DNA from 3 places in the Nonomuraea sp. NPDC050404 genome. Region 1 is predicted to be linked to each of the others. Evidence: riboswitches for the same ligand, from Rfam matches in the RefSeq annotation. Region 1 holds a riboswitch; each other region holds the start of a gene.

Evidence for each region. Region 1 has a riboswitch for S-adenosylmethionine ahead of thrC (threonine synthase). Riboswitches for the same ligand answer to the same signal wherever they lie in the genome.
Region 2: linked by a shared signal. The riboswitch ahead of AB0I81_RS30850 (ABC transporter substrate-binding protein) and the one ahead of thrC (threonine synthase) in region 1 are both predicted to bind S-adenosylmethionine.
Region 3: linked by a shared signal. The riboswitch ahead of AB0I81_RS40550 (aminotransferase class V-fold PLP-dependent enzyme) and the one ahead of thrC (threonine synthase) in region 1 are both predicted to bind S-adenosylmethionine.

Annotation. Positions count from the first base shown of each region.
Region 1 is NZ_JBFAKB010000048.1:29,778-33,847, forward strand. Features, by position in the region: gene AB0I81_RS60535 (hypothetical protein) at 1-111, shown strand, start outside; gene AB0I81_RS60540 (trehalose-6-phosphate synthase) at 127-1,551, opposite strand; gene AB0I81_RS60545 (RNA polymerase sigma factor) at 1,583-2,137, shown strand; SAM riboswitch class I at 2,217-2,359, shown strand; gene thrC (threonine synthase) at 2,373-3,608, shown strand; gene AB0I81_RS60555 (MoaD/ThiS family protein) at 3,633-3,908, shown strand.
Region 2 is NZ_JBFAKB010000011.1:359,706-363,775, reverse strand. Features, by position in the region: gene AB0I81_RS30860 (ABC transporter permease) at 1-677, opposite strand, end outside; gene AB0I81_RS30855 (ABC transporter ATP-binding protein) at 674-1,831, opposite strand; gene AB0I81_RS30850 (ABC transporter substrate-binding protein) at 1,810-2,919, opposite strand; SAM riboswitch class IV at 2,968-3,089, opposite strand; gene AB0I81_RS30845 (aminoglycoside phosphotransferase family protein) at 3,225-4,070, shown strand, end outside.
Region 3 is NZ_JBFAKB010000018.1:137,590-141,659, reverse strand. Features, by position in the region: gene AB0I81_RS40560 (cytochrome P450) at 1-954, opposite strand, end outside; gene AB0I81_RS40555 (TerC family protein) at 954-1,697, opposite strand; SAM riboswitch class IV at 1,816-1,931, shown strand; gene AB0I81_RS40550 (aminotransferase class V-fold PLP-dependent enzyme) at 1,974-3,269, shown strand; gene AB0I81_RS40545 (DoxX family protein) at 3,317-3,982, opposite strand.

The DNA.
Region 1 (4,070 bases):
TCCCGCTTCACCCAGCGCGAGTGGCACCTGCCGGCGACCAAAATCCTGATCGTGGACCACTGGAACACGCCGGGCCTGGCCGACGTGCTGAAGCGCGCCACCTGGAAATAGACCCGGAGACCAGGTTCAGCTGAGGGCTTCGAGCTGGGCCGCGAGCCACTTCTGCGGCGGCAGGGCGGTGGCCGCGGCGTGCAGCTTGTCGCGCCGCATCCGCCGCTCGTCCTCCGGCATGACCAGCGCGTCGTGCAGGGCGGCGGCGGTGCCGCTGATGTCGTACGGATTGACCAGCAGCGCATGCGGCCCCAGCTCGGCCGCCGCCCCCGCCTCCCGCGACAACACCAGCGCGCACCTGGGGGACAGGATCGGCCCCTCCTTGGCGACCAGGTTCATGCCGTCCCTGATGGGGTTGACCAGCAGCACGTCGGCCATCCGGTACGCCGCCAGCGAACGCGGATAGTCGTCGTTGACATTGAGTATCACCGGGTCCCAGTCCTCGGTGGCGTAGGTGTCCTCGATCTCCCTGGCGCAGCGCTGCACGGAGGCGGTGTATTCGCGATATTCGGGCAGGTCGTGCCGGCTGGGATAGGCGAAGGCCAGGTGCACGACCCGCCCGTGCCACTCGGGGTGCGCGGCCAGGAACTCGCGGTAGGCGATCAGCCCGCGCACGATGTTCTTCGACAACTCCGTACGGTCGATGCGGACGATCAGCCGGCGATCGCCCACCTGCTCCCGCAGCGCCGCCATGTGCGACTCGACGTCGGGCTCGCAGGCCCGCTCCCACAGCGCCTCGCCGTCCACGCCCAGGCTGTGCACGCCGATGCGGGTGCTCCTGCCCTCGTAGCTGACGGTGCGGCCCACCCGGTCGGCCTCCGCGCCCAGGAGACGTTCGCAGCAGTCCATGAACGCCTGCGCCCACCTGTCGGTGAGGAACCCGGCGTGATCGGCTCCCAGAATGCCTTCCAGGACCTCTCCGGCCACTTCGTCGGGCAGCAGGGAGAAGTATTCGGGCGGCGCCCACGGGGTGTGGCTGAAATGGGCGATGCGCAAGTCCGGCCGCTCGGCGCGGAGCATGGCCGGGGTGAGCGTCAGGTGGTAGTCCTGGACCAGCACGCGGGCGCCGTGCCCGGCCTCCTCGGCCAGCGCCAGCGCGAACGCGCCGTTGTAGTCGCGGTAGGACTCCCAGTCGCGCTCGAACCGGGTGCCGAAGGTCGGCGAGTTGGGGATGTCGTAGAGCAGATGGTTGACGAACCACAGGGTGGAGTTGGCCACGGCGTTGTAGGCGCGGTGGAACGTGGCGGGCGCGATGTCCAGCATCCGCAGCGGTCCCGTGCCGTAGCGCGTGTGGTCGATGCGGCCGCCGGGGGCCAGGCGCACGGCGCTGCGGTCGCCGTCGGACAGCGCGGCGCACACCCACAGCAGGCCGTCGTCCTTGACCACTCCCGACAACCCCGAGACCAGCCCGCCACCGCCGCGCCTCATGGTGAGTTCACCGTCGTCGGAGACGGTGAAAGAGACCGGCCCTCGGTTGGAGGCCAGCAGGACGCTGTTCATCAGGTCTCCCTTCGATCATAGGATCCCAGGTATGGCGCTTGATGAGCTAACCGAGGAACTCGCCCGCTCAGCCGCCGCTGGAGATCATCGCGCACTTGGCGAGCTCCTGGCGCGGATTGAGCCTGATGTGATGCGTCACTGCGCCCGGATCCTGCCTTATCACCAGGACGCGGAAGAGGCCTCGCAAGATACGTTGCTGGCCGTGGCGCGCAACATCGGGCGGTTCGAGGGGCGGGCCAGGTTCAGCACCTGGCTGCACATCGTGACGGCCAACTGCGCGCGCACCACGTACCGGTCGCTGAAGCGCAGGGCGGCCGAGCAGAGTTCGGACGAGTTGCCCATGCAGAAGCCCGACGTGCGGCGGGTCAGTGTGATCGCGGGCTCGCGGCTGGACCTGCTCGACGCGATGGAGGCGCTGGAGGCCGACAAACCCGACCTGGCGCAGGCGCTGGTGTTGCGCGATATCGTCCAGCTCGACTACAACGAGGTGGCCGACCAGCTGGGCATCCCGCTGGGCACCGCCAAGTCCCGCATTCACCAGGCACGCAAATACGTGCAGGGCGTGCTGGGTGAGGACTATCGATGAGACCGGGCGTCTCGCATGGTGAGACGCGTGGTAATTTCGGATACTTAAGAGGGTAGAGTCCCTTTCAACAACTACATATTGCTCATCCAGAGGGGTGGAGGGACCGGCCCTGCGAAACCCCGGCAACCCTCCCGGCTTTCGAACTCGCGACCTGGCGAGGCCGACCGGGACAAGGTGCCAATTCCGGTTCGCGGTCAAGGTGGCCGTGGGCGAAGATGAGGGAAGGCCTCGCTTCATGTCGCTTGACTTTGGTCCCGCCGTCGCTCTCTCCTGCCGCGAGTGCGGCACCCGCTACCCCCTGGGTCCGAGCTTCGCCTGTCAGGAGTGTTTCGGGCCGCTGGAGGCGGCCTACGACTTCGGTGACGTGACCCGCGCGCAGATCGAATCCGGCCCGGCGAACATCTGGCGTTACCGCTCGTTGCTGCCCGTCCCGGTGGACGTGGCCAATAAGCCCAATATGAACCCCGGCTGGACCAAATTGGTCAAGGCCGGAAACCTGGGGCGAGAGCTCGGAATCAAGTCCCTTTACGTGAAGGACGACTCGGGCAACCCCACCCACTCCTTCAAGGACCGGGTGGTCGCGATGGCCGTCGAGGCGGCGCGCAACTTCGGCTTCCACACCCTTTCCTGCTCCTCCACCGGAAACCTCGCGGGCGCGGTCACCGCCGCGGCGGCGCGGGCGGGGCTCGACGCGTGCGTGTTCATCCCGGCCAACCTGGAGAAGGCCAAGATCGCCATGGCCCGGGTGTTCGGCGGGCGGCTGATCGGCATCGACGGCACCTATGACGAGGTCAACCGGTTCTGTTCGGAGCTGATCGGCGACCCCATGGGCGACAAGTGGGGCTTCGTCAACGTCAACCTGCGGCCCTACTACGCCGAGGGCTCCAAGACGCTCGCGTACGAGATCGCCGAGCAGCTCGGCTGGCGGCTGCCCGAGCAGATCATCATTCCCATCGCCTCCGGCTCCCAGCTCACGAAGATCGACAAGGGCTTCAAGGAGCTGGTGAGGCTGGGGCTGGTGGAGGACACGCCCTACAAGGTCTTCGGCGCCCAGGCCGCCGGGTGCTCGCCGGTGTCCACGGCGTACAAGGCCGGCCACGACGTCGTGCAGCCGGTCAGGCCGGACACCATCGCCAAGTCGCTGGCCATCGGCAACCCCGCCGACGGGCCGTACGTGCTGGACATCGCCCGGCGCACCGGAGGTGGCGTCGAGGACGTCACGGACGCCGAGATCGTGGCCGCGATGAGGCTGCTGGCCTCGACCGAGGGCATCTTCGCCGAGACCGCCGGCGGCGTGACCGTCGGCGTGCTGAAGAAGCTCACCGAGAGCGGGCGGCTCGACCCCGAGGCCGAGACCGTCGTGCTCAACACCGGTGACGGGCTCAAGACGCTGGACGTGCTCGACGGCGAGTCCGTCGAGCCCACGGCCGTGATCAAGCCCTCTCTCGACGCGTTCCGCGCGACTGTCTGACAACCAGGAAAGGCGATTAGAACCATGAGCGTTTCTGTGCGGATTCCCACCATTCTGCGCACGTACACCGGGGGGAACGCGGAAGTCAGTGGCGAGGGCGCGACTCTTCGTGACGTGCTTGCCAAGCTCGACTCCGACTACCCGGGCATCGGCGCGAGAATTCTGGATGAATCGGGCAAGATTCGTCGTTTCGTCAACGTTTATGTTGGGGAAGAGGACGTCCGTTTCACCGAGGGACTCGACACTCCCGCCCCCGAGGGCACTCAGATCTCCATCATCCCGGCGGTCGCCGGCGGCTGACTCCCGTAGACCACACTGTTGAAGGCGCCCCCAGTGGGCGCCTTCTCCTTTTCCCGGGCCAATTCAACGTTGAACGACCTGCGATGCGAAGAAATAGGGAGTTTGCAGATTGACTCTGTTGCCAAACCCCTTGCCACAGGTATGGTCGAGGGCGATCGTCTG
Region 2 (4,070 bases), on a different contig from region 1:
ATCAGCGCGCCCGTGACCACGCCCGGCAGGCTGAGCGGCACCGTGACCCGCAGGAACGTCCTGACCGGGCCCGCGCCGAGCGTCTGGGAGGCGCGGTGCAGGTTGTGGTCCTGGCCGCCGAGCGCCGTGGTCAGCGGAATGATCGCGAACGGCAGCAGCACGTGCGTGACCGCGACCACGACCGCCGGGTAACTGGTGAGCAACTGGGCCGGCTGGTCGCGCAGCCCCGTCGCGACGAGCGCCTTGTTGACGACGCCGTTGCCCGACAGCAGCACCACCCAGCCGTAGGTGCGCACGACCACGCTGGTCAGCAGCGGCGAGATGACGATGACGAACAGCAGGGTACGCAGCGTGCCGGGGCGCCGCCGGGCCAGGACGTAGGCGGCCGGGTAGGCCAGCAGCACGCACAACACGGCGACCAGCAGCGCCGTGGCCGCCGTCTGGATGAGCGAGCCGTAGAAGTACGACTCGGTGAAGACCCGCGCGTACTTGTCCAGGGACCAGCCGGGGAGGGCGGCGTTGAAGGAGTCGGTCGGGCTGAAGCTCAGGCGCAGCAGGCGGACGAGGGGAACCAGGAACATCGCCGCCAGGAAGACGACCAGCGGAAGCACGAAGACCCAGCCCCGCGGCCGCCCCGCCCGGACCGTGCCCGCCCCGCCCGGGGATCCGGCCGTCATCCGGCCCCCTGCTCCGAGCCCGCACCCGAGCCCGTCCCCGAGCCCGCATCCGTCCCCGAGCCCGCACCTGATTCCAGGACGATCACGTCGGCCGGGTCCCAGCTCGCCACCACTGACGTGCCCGCGCCCGGCGGGTCCGCCGCGCCCGCGCCCGTGTCCGGAAGCTGCACGCTCAGCATCCGGCCGTCGGCCAGCCGGACCTCCACGTGCCAGGCGTCACCGGCGAAGGCCCGGTAACCCACGGTGCCCGCGGTACCGGCTCCGGCCTCGCTCAGGCGGATGCGTTCGGGGCGGATCGCGACAACCGCGCGCTCACCCTCCACGAGGCCGGGAAGACCGCCCACCACCAGGCCGCCACCGAGATCGAGGCCGCCCGCCGTCACCGTCCCCTCCAGGACGTTGGCGGCGCCGATGAACTGGGCCACGAACCGTGTCGCCGGCCGCCGGTACACCTCATCCGGCGTCCCGAGCTGCTCGATCCGCCCGCCGTTCATCACGGCCACCCGGTCCGACAGCGCCAGCGCCTCCTCCTGATCGTGGGTGACGAACACCATCGTGGTGCCGATGCGCCGCTGGATGGCCCGCAGCTCGACCCGCATCTCCCTCCGCAACTTGGCGTCCAGGTTGGACAGCGGCTCGTCGAGGAGCAGCACGGGGGGCCTGATGGCCAGGGCGCGGGCCAGCGCCACGCGCTGCTGCTGTCCGCCGGACAGCTGCTTGGGCCGCCGCTCGGCGTACCCCTCCAGCCCGACCAGGCGCAGCGCCTCGCGTACCCGCTCCTCCCGCTCGGCCTTGTCCAGCCGCCGCACGCGCAGCCCGTAGGCCACGTTGGCGGCCACGGTCATGTGCGGGAACAGCGCGTAGTTCTGGAACACCACGCCCAGCCCGCGCCGGTACGGCGGCCGTCCCGTCACGTCCGCGCCGTCGATCACGATGCGCCCGGCCGTCGGCTGGACGAAGCCCGCGATGGAGTTGAGCAGCGTGGTCTTGCCGCAGCCGCTGGGACCCAGGATGGACAGGAACTCGCCCTTGCGGATGGACAGCCGGTCGAGGTCCAGCACCCGCGCGCCCTCGTACCCCGCGGCCAGGCCCTCGATCTCGACGTGCCCGGCCCCGTCCGGGGGCATCTCGATCAGCCGAAGATCTGATTCCATCGCTGCTGCCATTCGTTGAGCTTCGGGGTGGCGACCGCGTAGTCGACCCAGATGAACTTCTTGAAGACCTCGGGCCCGTGCTCCACCCGCTCGTCGAACGCCTCGCTGTAGTCGATGGAGTCGTTCCCGGCCGCGTACCAGGTGCCCTCGGCGAACGGCTTCTGGTTCTGCGCCGCCGTCAGGTAGTCGAGGAACTTGGTGGCCAGCTCGCCCTTCTGGGTGCCGCTGGCGACGAAGTACGAGGTCAGCGCGCCCACCGGGCCCGACTTGGGATAGGTGAACCCGATCGGGGAGCCCGCCTCGGCCATGGCGAAGGCGCGACCGTCCCAGAAGGGCATGATCCAGGCGTCGCCGTTCTCGACGACGGTGGCGGCGTTGCCCGCGTTGGCCGGGAAGGAGGACACACAGTCCTTGAGCGTCTCCAGCTTGGCGAACGCCCGGTCCACGGCGGCGGGGTCGGACAACTTGCCGCCGTCGCTGGTGACCAGGGCGGAGAAGAACTCCAGGCCGGGGTTGTAGGTCAGCGGGGGCAGGGCGATGTGCCCGCAGTACTGCTTGTCGAAGATGTCCGACCAGTCCTGCGGCGGGGTTTTGATCTTGTCCGTACGGTAGAGCAGGCCGGTGGACCCGGTGGTCAGCGGCACGCCGTACTGTTTGCTCTGGTAGGCCGACCTGCCGCTGAGCACGGGGTCGAGCTCCTTCCAGTGCGCCAGCTTCGCGGTGTCCAGCGGCTGGAGCAGCCCCGCGGACGCGGCCGGGAGCGAGGCGTCGGGGGTCAGGGCGATGACGTCGAACGGCGGGTTGTTGCCGCCGGCCGCGCGCAGCTTGGTCAGCCATTCGGCGTTGGCGCCGTACACGAGGTTGACCTTGGCGCCGGTGTCGCGCTCGAACGGCTCCACGAACGACTTCTTGAACAGTTCGCCCCAGGCGCCCGCGAACGCGGTGACCGTGAGCGTCTGCTGCCCGCCGGAACCTGATTGCGTGCCGGTGCCGGAAGTGCCGCCCGTGTCGACGCCGCCGCACGCGGAGAGCGTCAGCATCAGCGCCGCGCCCGCTCCCGCCAGGAGAGTGCGTCCGCCCTTCATCATGTCCTTCCCATCGAGGCCGGCCAAGGGCGCGGGGCAGGGCACGGCTGGGCACCGCGCTTGCCGCCGAAAGCACCGTTCAGCTCGACGACCATGTCATCACCCGGGGCACCCCGCCGCGGTCGGGAGGGTTGCCGTCCAGCAAGCCGGGGCTTCGCACTGGACTCGTGACATAAGCGACTATACCAGTCGGGTTTACCCGCAATAACGGTTCATCCCGATTGTCCGGTTCCACTGACAAGTGTAGGCCCTTGGCTTTTCTTCCACCTGTCAGGGTCAGGGTCGGTAGTCTGTCCGGCTGGACGATCATGAGGGGGACGTCGAACGTGGACAGCGTCGAGATCGACGAGGGCCTGGTCCGCTCCTTGCTGCGAGAGCAACATCCGGACCTCGCGGAGCTGGCCATCCGGGAGGTGGCGGGCGGCTGGGGCAACCAGCAGTGGCGCCTCGGGGACGAACTGGTCGTGCGCATGCCGCGCATGGAGAACGCCGCGCAGGACCAGCACAAGGAGCGCCGCTGGCTGCCCGTCCTGGCCCCGCGCCTCCCGCTCCCGATCCCGGCCCCCGTGCGGATCGGCGAGCCGTCCGCGCGTTTCCCGAGGCCCTGGACCATCATGACGTGGGTTCCCGGTGAGCCGCTCGACCTCGTCCCGATCACCCGCGGCGACCACGCGGCCGACACCCTGGCGGCCTTCCTCAGGGCACTCCACGTGCGGGCGCCCGCCGAGGCGCCCGACAGCACGGACCGCGGCGGTCATCCCAAGGAGTGCACGGGCGGATTCGAGCGCTTCCTGCGAGATGTCACCCCTGGCGACGCCGCCGACGTCCGGGCCGTCTGGGACGACGCCGTCGCGGCCCCCGAGTGGGCGGGCCCGCGGCTGTGGCTGCACGGTGACCTGCATCCGGCCAACGTCGTCGTCTCGGACGGAACCCTGTCGGGAGTGATCGATTTCGGGGACCTGTTCGCCGGCGATCCGGCGTGGGACCTCGCCGCCGCATGGGTGCTGCTCCCCGCCGGCGCGGCCGCACGGTTCTTCGAGGCGTACCCGCGTGTGGACGAGGCGACGATCAGGCGCGCCCGCGGCCTGGCCGCACTGAAAAGCCTGTTCCTCATGGCCATGGGCCAGGCCGGCGACCGCGGCCTGCCCGGCGGC
Region 3 (4,070 bases), on a different contig from region 1:
ATCCCGGTTCGCCGAGCCGAACAGCAGCGCCACCTCCGAGCCGCGCGGGATGCGTACGCCGTGCACCTCGATGTCCTCCAGCACCCAGCGCTCGAACATCTGCAGCGGCGTGTCCCAGCGCATCAGCTCCTCCACGGCCGTGGGCAGCAGCGAACGGTCGGCGCGCAGCCTGGCCAGCTCCTCCGGGTTCCTGAACAGGGACCACCAGCCGTTGCCCGTCACGTTCACGGTGGCCTCGTGGCCTGCGTTGAGCAGCAGGACGCAGGTGCCGACCAGTTCGTCCTCGGTCAGCTCGTCGATCTGGGTGAGCGCGCTGACCAGGTCGTCGCCGGGGTCCGCGCGGCGGACGGCGGCCAGGGACTTGAGGTAGCCGGCGAACTCCGAGGCCGCGCGGACCGCGGTGTGCTGGGCCTGCGGGGTGGGATTGAGCTCGTACATCCCGCAGATGTCGGCCGACCAGGGCCGCAGCAGGTGGCGGTCCTGGTCGGGGATGCCGAGCATCTCCGCGATCACGGTGACCGGAAGCGGCTCGGCCACCTCCGCGATCAGATCCCCGCCGCCCTTTTCCACGTACGCCGCCACCAGGCCCGCGGCGATGGCCTTGACCTGGGGGCGCAGCGACTCGACCATGCGCGGCGTGAATGCCCTGGAGACCAGCCGGCGCAACCTGGTGTGCACCGGCGGCTCCACGTCGAGCATGCCCGCCCTGATCACGCGCCAGAACGGCTCCTGGAACTCCGGCTCCGGCGGCCTGCCGAACTCCTCGTGACCTGCCACGTGCAGGTACGAGCGGCCCAGCCGACGGTCCCTGAGCAGCGCGTTCACGTCGGCGTGCCGCGCGATGAGCCACTGGCCCGTCGGCTCGAAGTAACTGACGGGCGCCTGCCGCCTCAGCTCGTCATAGACCCGGTAGGGATGGGCGACGAAATCGGGATTCCAGGGATCGAAGCGCACTAGTCCAGTTTAGGAGCGGCGGCCTCCCTCTTCTTGAGGTTCCTGCTGCGCACCCGGATGTTGAGCAGCTCCACGATGACCGAGAACGCCATGGCGAAGTAGATGTAGCCCTTCGGGATGTGCTGCTCGAAGCCCTCGGCCACGAGCACCACGCCGATCAGCACCAGGAACGACAGCGCCAGCATCTTGACCGTCGGGTGCTGGTCCACGAACCGGCTGATCGGCCCGGAGGCGAACAACATCACCAGGACCGACACGATGACGGCCGCGATCATCACGCCGATCTCGTCCACCATGCCGACGGCGGTGATGACCGAGTCCAGCGAGAACACGACGTCCAGGATCATGATCTGGATGATCACCGAGGCGAAGGAGGCGGCCGCGGCGTTCTTGCCGTCCTTACCGTGCCCCTCCATTTGGTGGTGGATCTCCGTGACGCTCTTGCCCAGCAGGAACAGGCCGCCGAGCAGGAGGATCAGGTCACGTCCCGATATCTCGTGCCCCCAGACGGCGAACAGTGGCTCGGTGAGCTGCACCACCCACGACAGGCCGAGCAGCAGGAGCAACCGGCTGATCAGGGCCGCCGCGAGGCCGAGCACGCGGGCCCGGTCGCGTTGCTCGGGAGGCAGTTTCCCGGCGAGGATGGAGATGAAGATGATGTTGTCGATCCCCAGCACGATCTCCAGGGCGACAAGGGTGAAGAAGCCGATCCAGATGTTCGGGTCGGTCACCCAATCCAACATCGGACACACCTCCATGAATCATTGGCTGACGGGGGTTTCCCGGTAGCAACGACTCAGGTGTCACATAAGTTCGCGACTTGCGTAATGTGCCCTGGTGTCGGTTATAGTGCCGGACGTAGGTCATGAGTGCCAGCGACAAGCCCCGGCTAGCTGGCCGGCAACCCTCGCGTCCGCGGCGGGGTGCCCCGGGTGAGGACCTGGTCCGCCACGGGGTGTGGCGGGCAAGCGCGGGCTCCATGGCTGTTCCCAGGGGTCCGAGAGCCCTGGAGGTACGCCGTGTCCACGCTGACGATCTTCTCCGCCCGCTCCGCCGCCGAGACCGGGACCGGTCCCGCCACGACGAGCCGGCCGATCCCCGCCGTGCTCGGCGCCGATCTCGAAGTGCCGGTCAAGGGCGGCAGGCTGGTGGGGTACGCCAACCTGGACTACGCCGCCAGCGCGCCCTGTCTGGAGCCGGTCAGCGCCGCCGTCACCGCCGCGCTCCCGGCCTACTCCAGCGTCCACCGCGGCGCCGGCTACGCCTCACAGCTCACCACCGCCCGGTACGAGCAGGCCCGCCACACGGTCAGGGCGTTCGCCGGCGCCAGGCCCGACGACGCCGTGATCTTCACCCGCAACACCACCGACGCCACGAACCTGCTGGCAGGCTGCCTGCCCGCCGGCACGACGGCCGTGGTCTTCGACACCGAGCACCACGCCTCGCTGCTGCCGTGGGCCTCCTCGGTACGGCTGGCGCCGCCCGCCTTCCCCGGCGAGGCCGTGCGCGCCGCCGACGAGGCGCTGGCCGGGATCGAGGGGCCGAAGCTGCTCGTGGTCACCGCCGCCTCGAACGTCACCGGCGAGTTGTGGCCCGTCGCGGCCCTGGCGCACATCGCGCACCGGCACGGGGCCCGCATCCTGGTGGACGCGGCGCAGCTCGTACCGCATCGCAGGATCAACCTGACCGCGCTCGACCTTGACTACGTGGCCTTCTCCGGGCACAAGTTGTACGCGCCCTTCGGCGCGGGCGTGCTGATCGGGCGGCGGGACTGGCTGGCCGAGGGCGAGCCGTACCTCAAGGGTGGGGGCGCGGTGCGCTCGGTCGGCTTCGCGGGCGACGGCACCGAGTGGCACGACGACCCCGAGCCGCGGCACGAGGCGGGCACCCCGAACGTGCTGGGCGCCATCGCGCTGGCCGCCGCCTGCGACGCGTTGACCGCCACCGGGTGGACCGAGCTGGTGCGGGAGGAGGAGCGGCTGATCTCGCGGCTGCGTACGGGGCTGAAGTCGATCGCGGGAGTGCGGGAGCTGTCGCTCTGGGGGGACGATCACCCGCGGGTGGGCATCGTGTCCTTCACCGTGGCCGGGCACTCGGCCCGGGAGGTGGCCGAGGTGTTGTCCGGCGAGTACGGCATCGGGGTGCGTGACGGGAAGTTCTGCGCGCATCCGTTCGTGCGGCACCTGCTGGGCACCGCCGACGGCGGATGTGAGGACGACACGGCTTCGGCGGTGCGGGCCTCGATCGGGATCGGGACCACGCAGGAGCACGTGGACCGCCTCATCGAGGCCGTACGGGACCTGGCTGCCCGCTGAGCCGAAGCGCTTGAACCGCGCCGTCGCGGTCGTCAGCTCAACGTGCCTCAGTCGCGGGCCGGCGGCTCGCGGCGTTGGGGCGGCTCGTCCGAGACCAGCGCGTCTATGTCGCGCATGTCCTCGTCGTTGAGCCTGCCCGAGGCGGGCGCGGCGGGCTGCCTGGGCACGTCGGGATGCTCGGCCGAGCCCTGCGCGGGCGTCGTGGGCCCGCCTGTCACACCTCCAGTCGTACCGGCGGTGGTCGCGCCGTGGCGGCCCGGGGTGTGCGCGGCCAGGTCCTCCTCGGCCGCGCGCCGCTCGGAACGCCTGCGGAACATCGAGTGGAAGATGCCGTCCAACCCGATCCGCCCGCCGCCCAGCGCCAGGAACAGCAGGCTCAGCGCGCCGAGCGAGCCCGGCAGCTCCCAGCCGTTGTCGGCGGACAGGATGCCGTTCCCGCCGTGCACGAACGCGATCGCGCCCAGCATGTTGATCAGCAGCAGCAGCGCCACCGGACGTACCAGCAGGCCAAGGATCAGGAAGATACCCCCGACGGTCTCGACGACGCTCGTGAACCCGGCGGCCAGCTCGGGCATCGGGATCCCCATCTCCCTGAAACCCTGGGTCGTGGCGCCGAGCCCGCTCTGCCACTTCTGCCAGCCGTGCGCCACAAAGATCACGCCGGTCACGATCCGGGCGATCAGGGCCGCGACATCAAAGAGAACTCTCTTCATGGTGTTTTCTCCCCCGTTCCCGTTATTCCTCCCCGTGTCCGGCTTAGCGATGCGTTTCCTGACCAGGTCTTGACCATCCCCCAAGCTG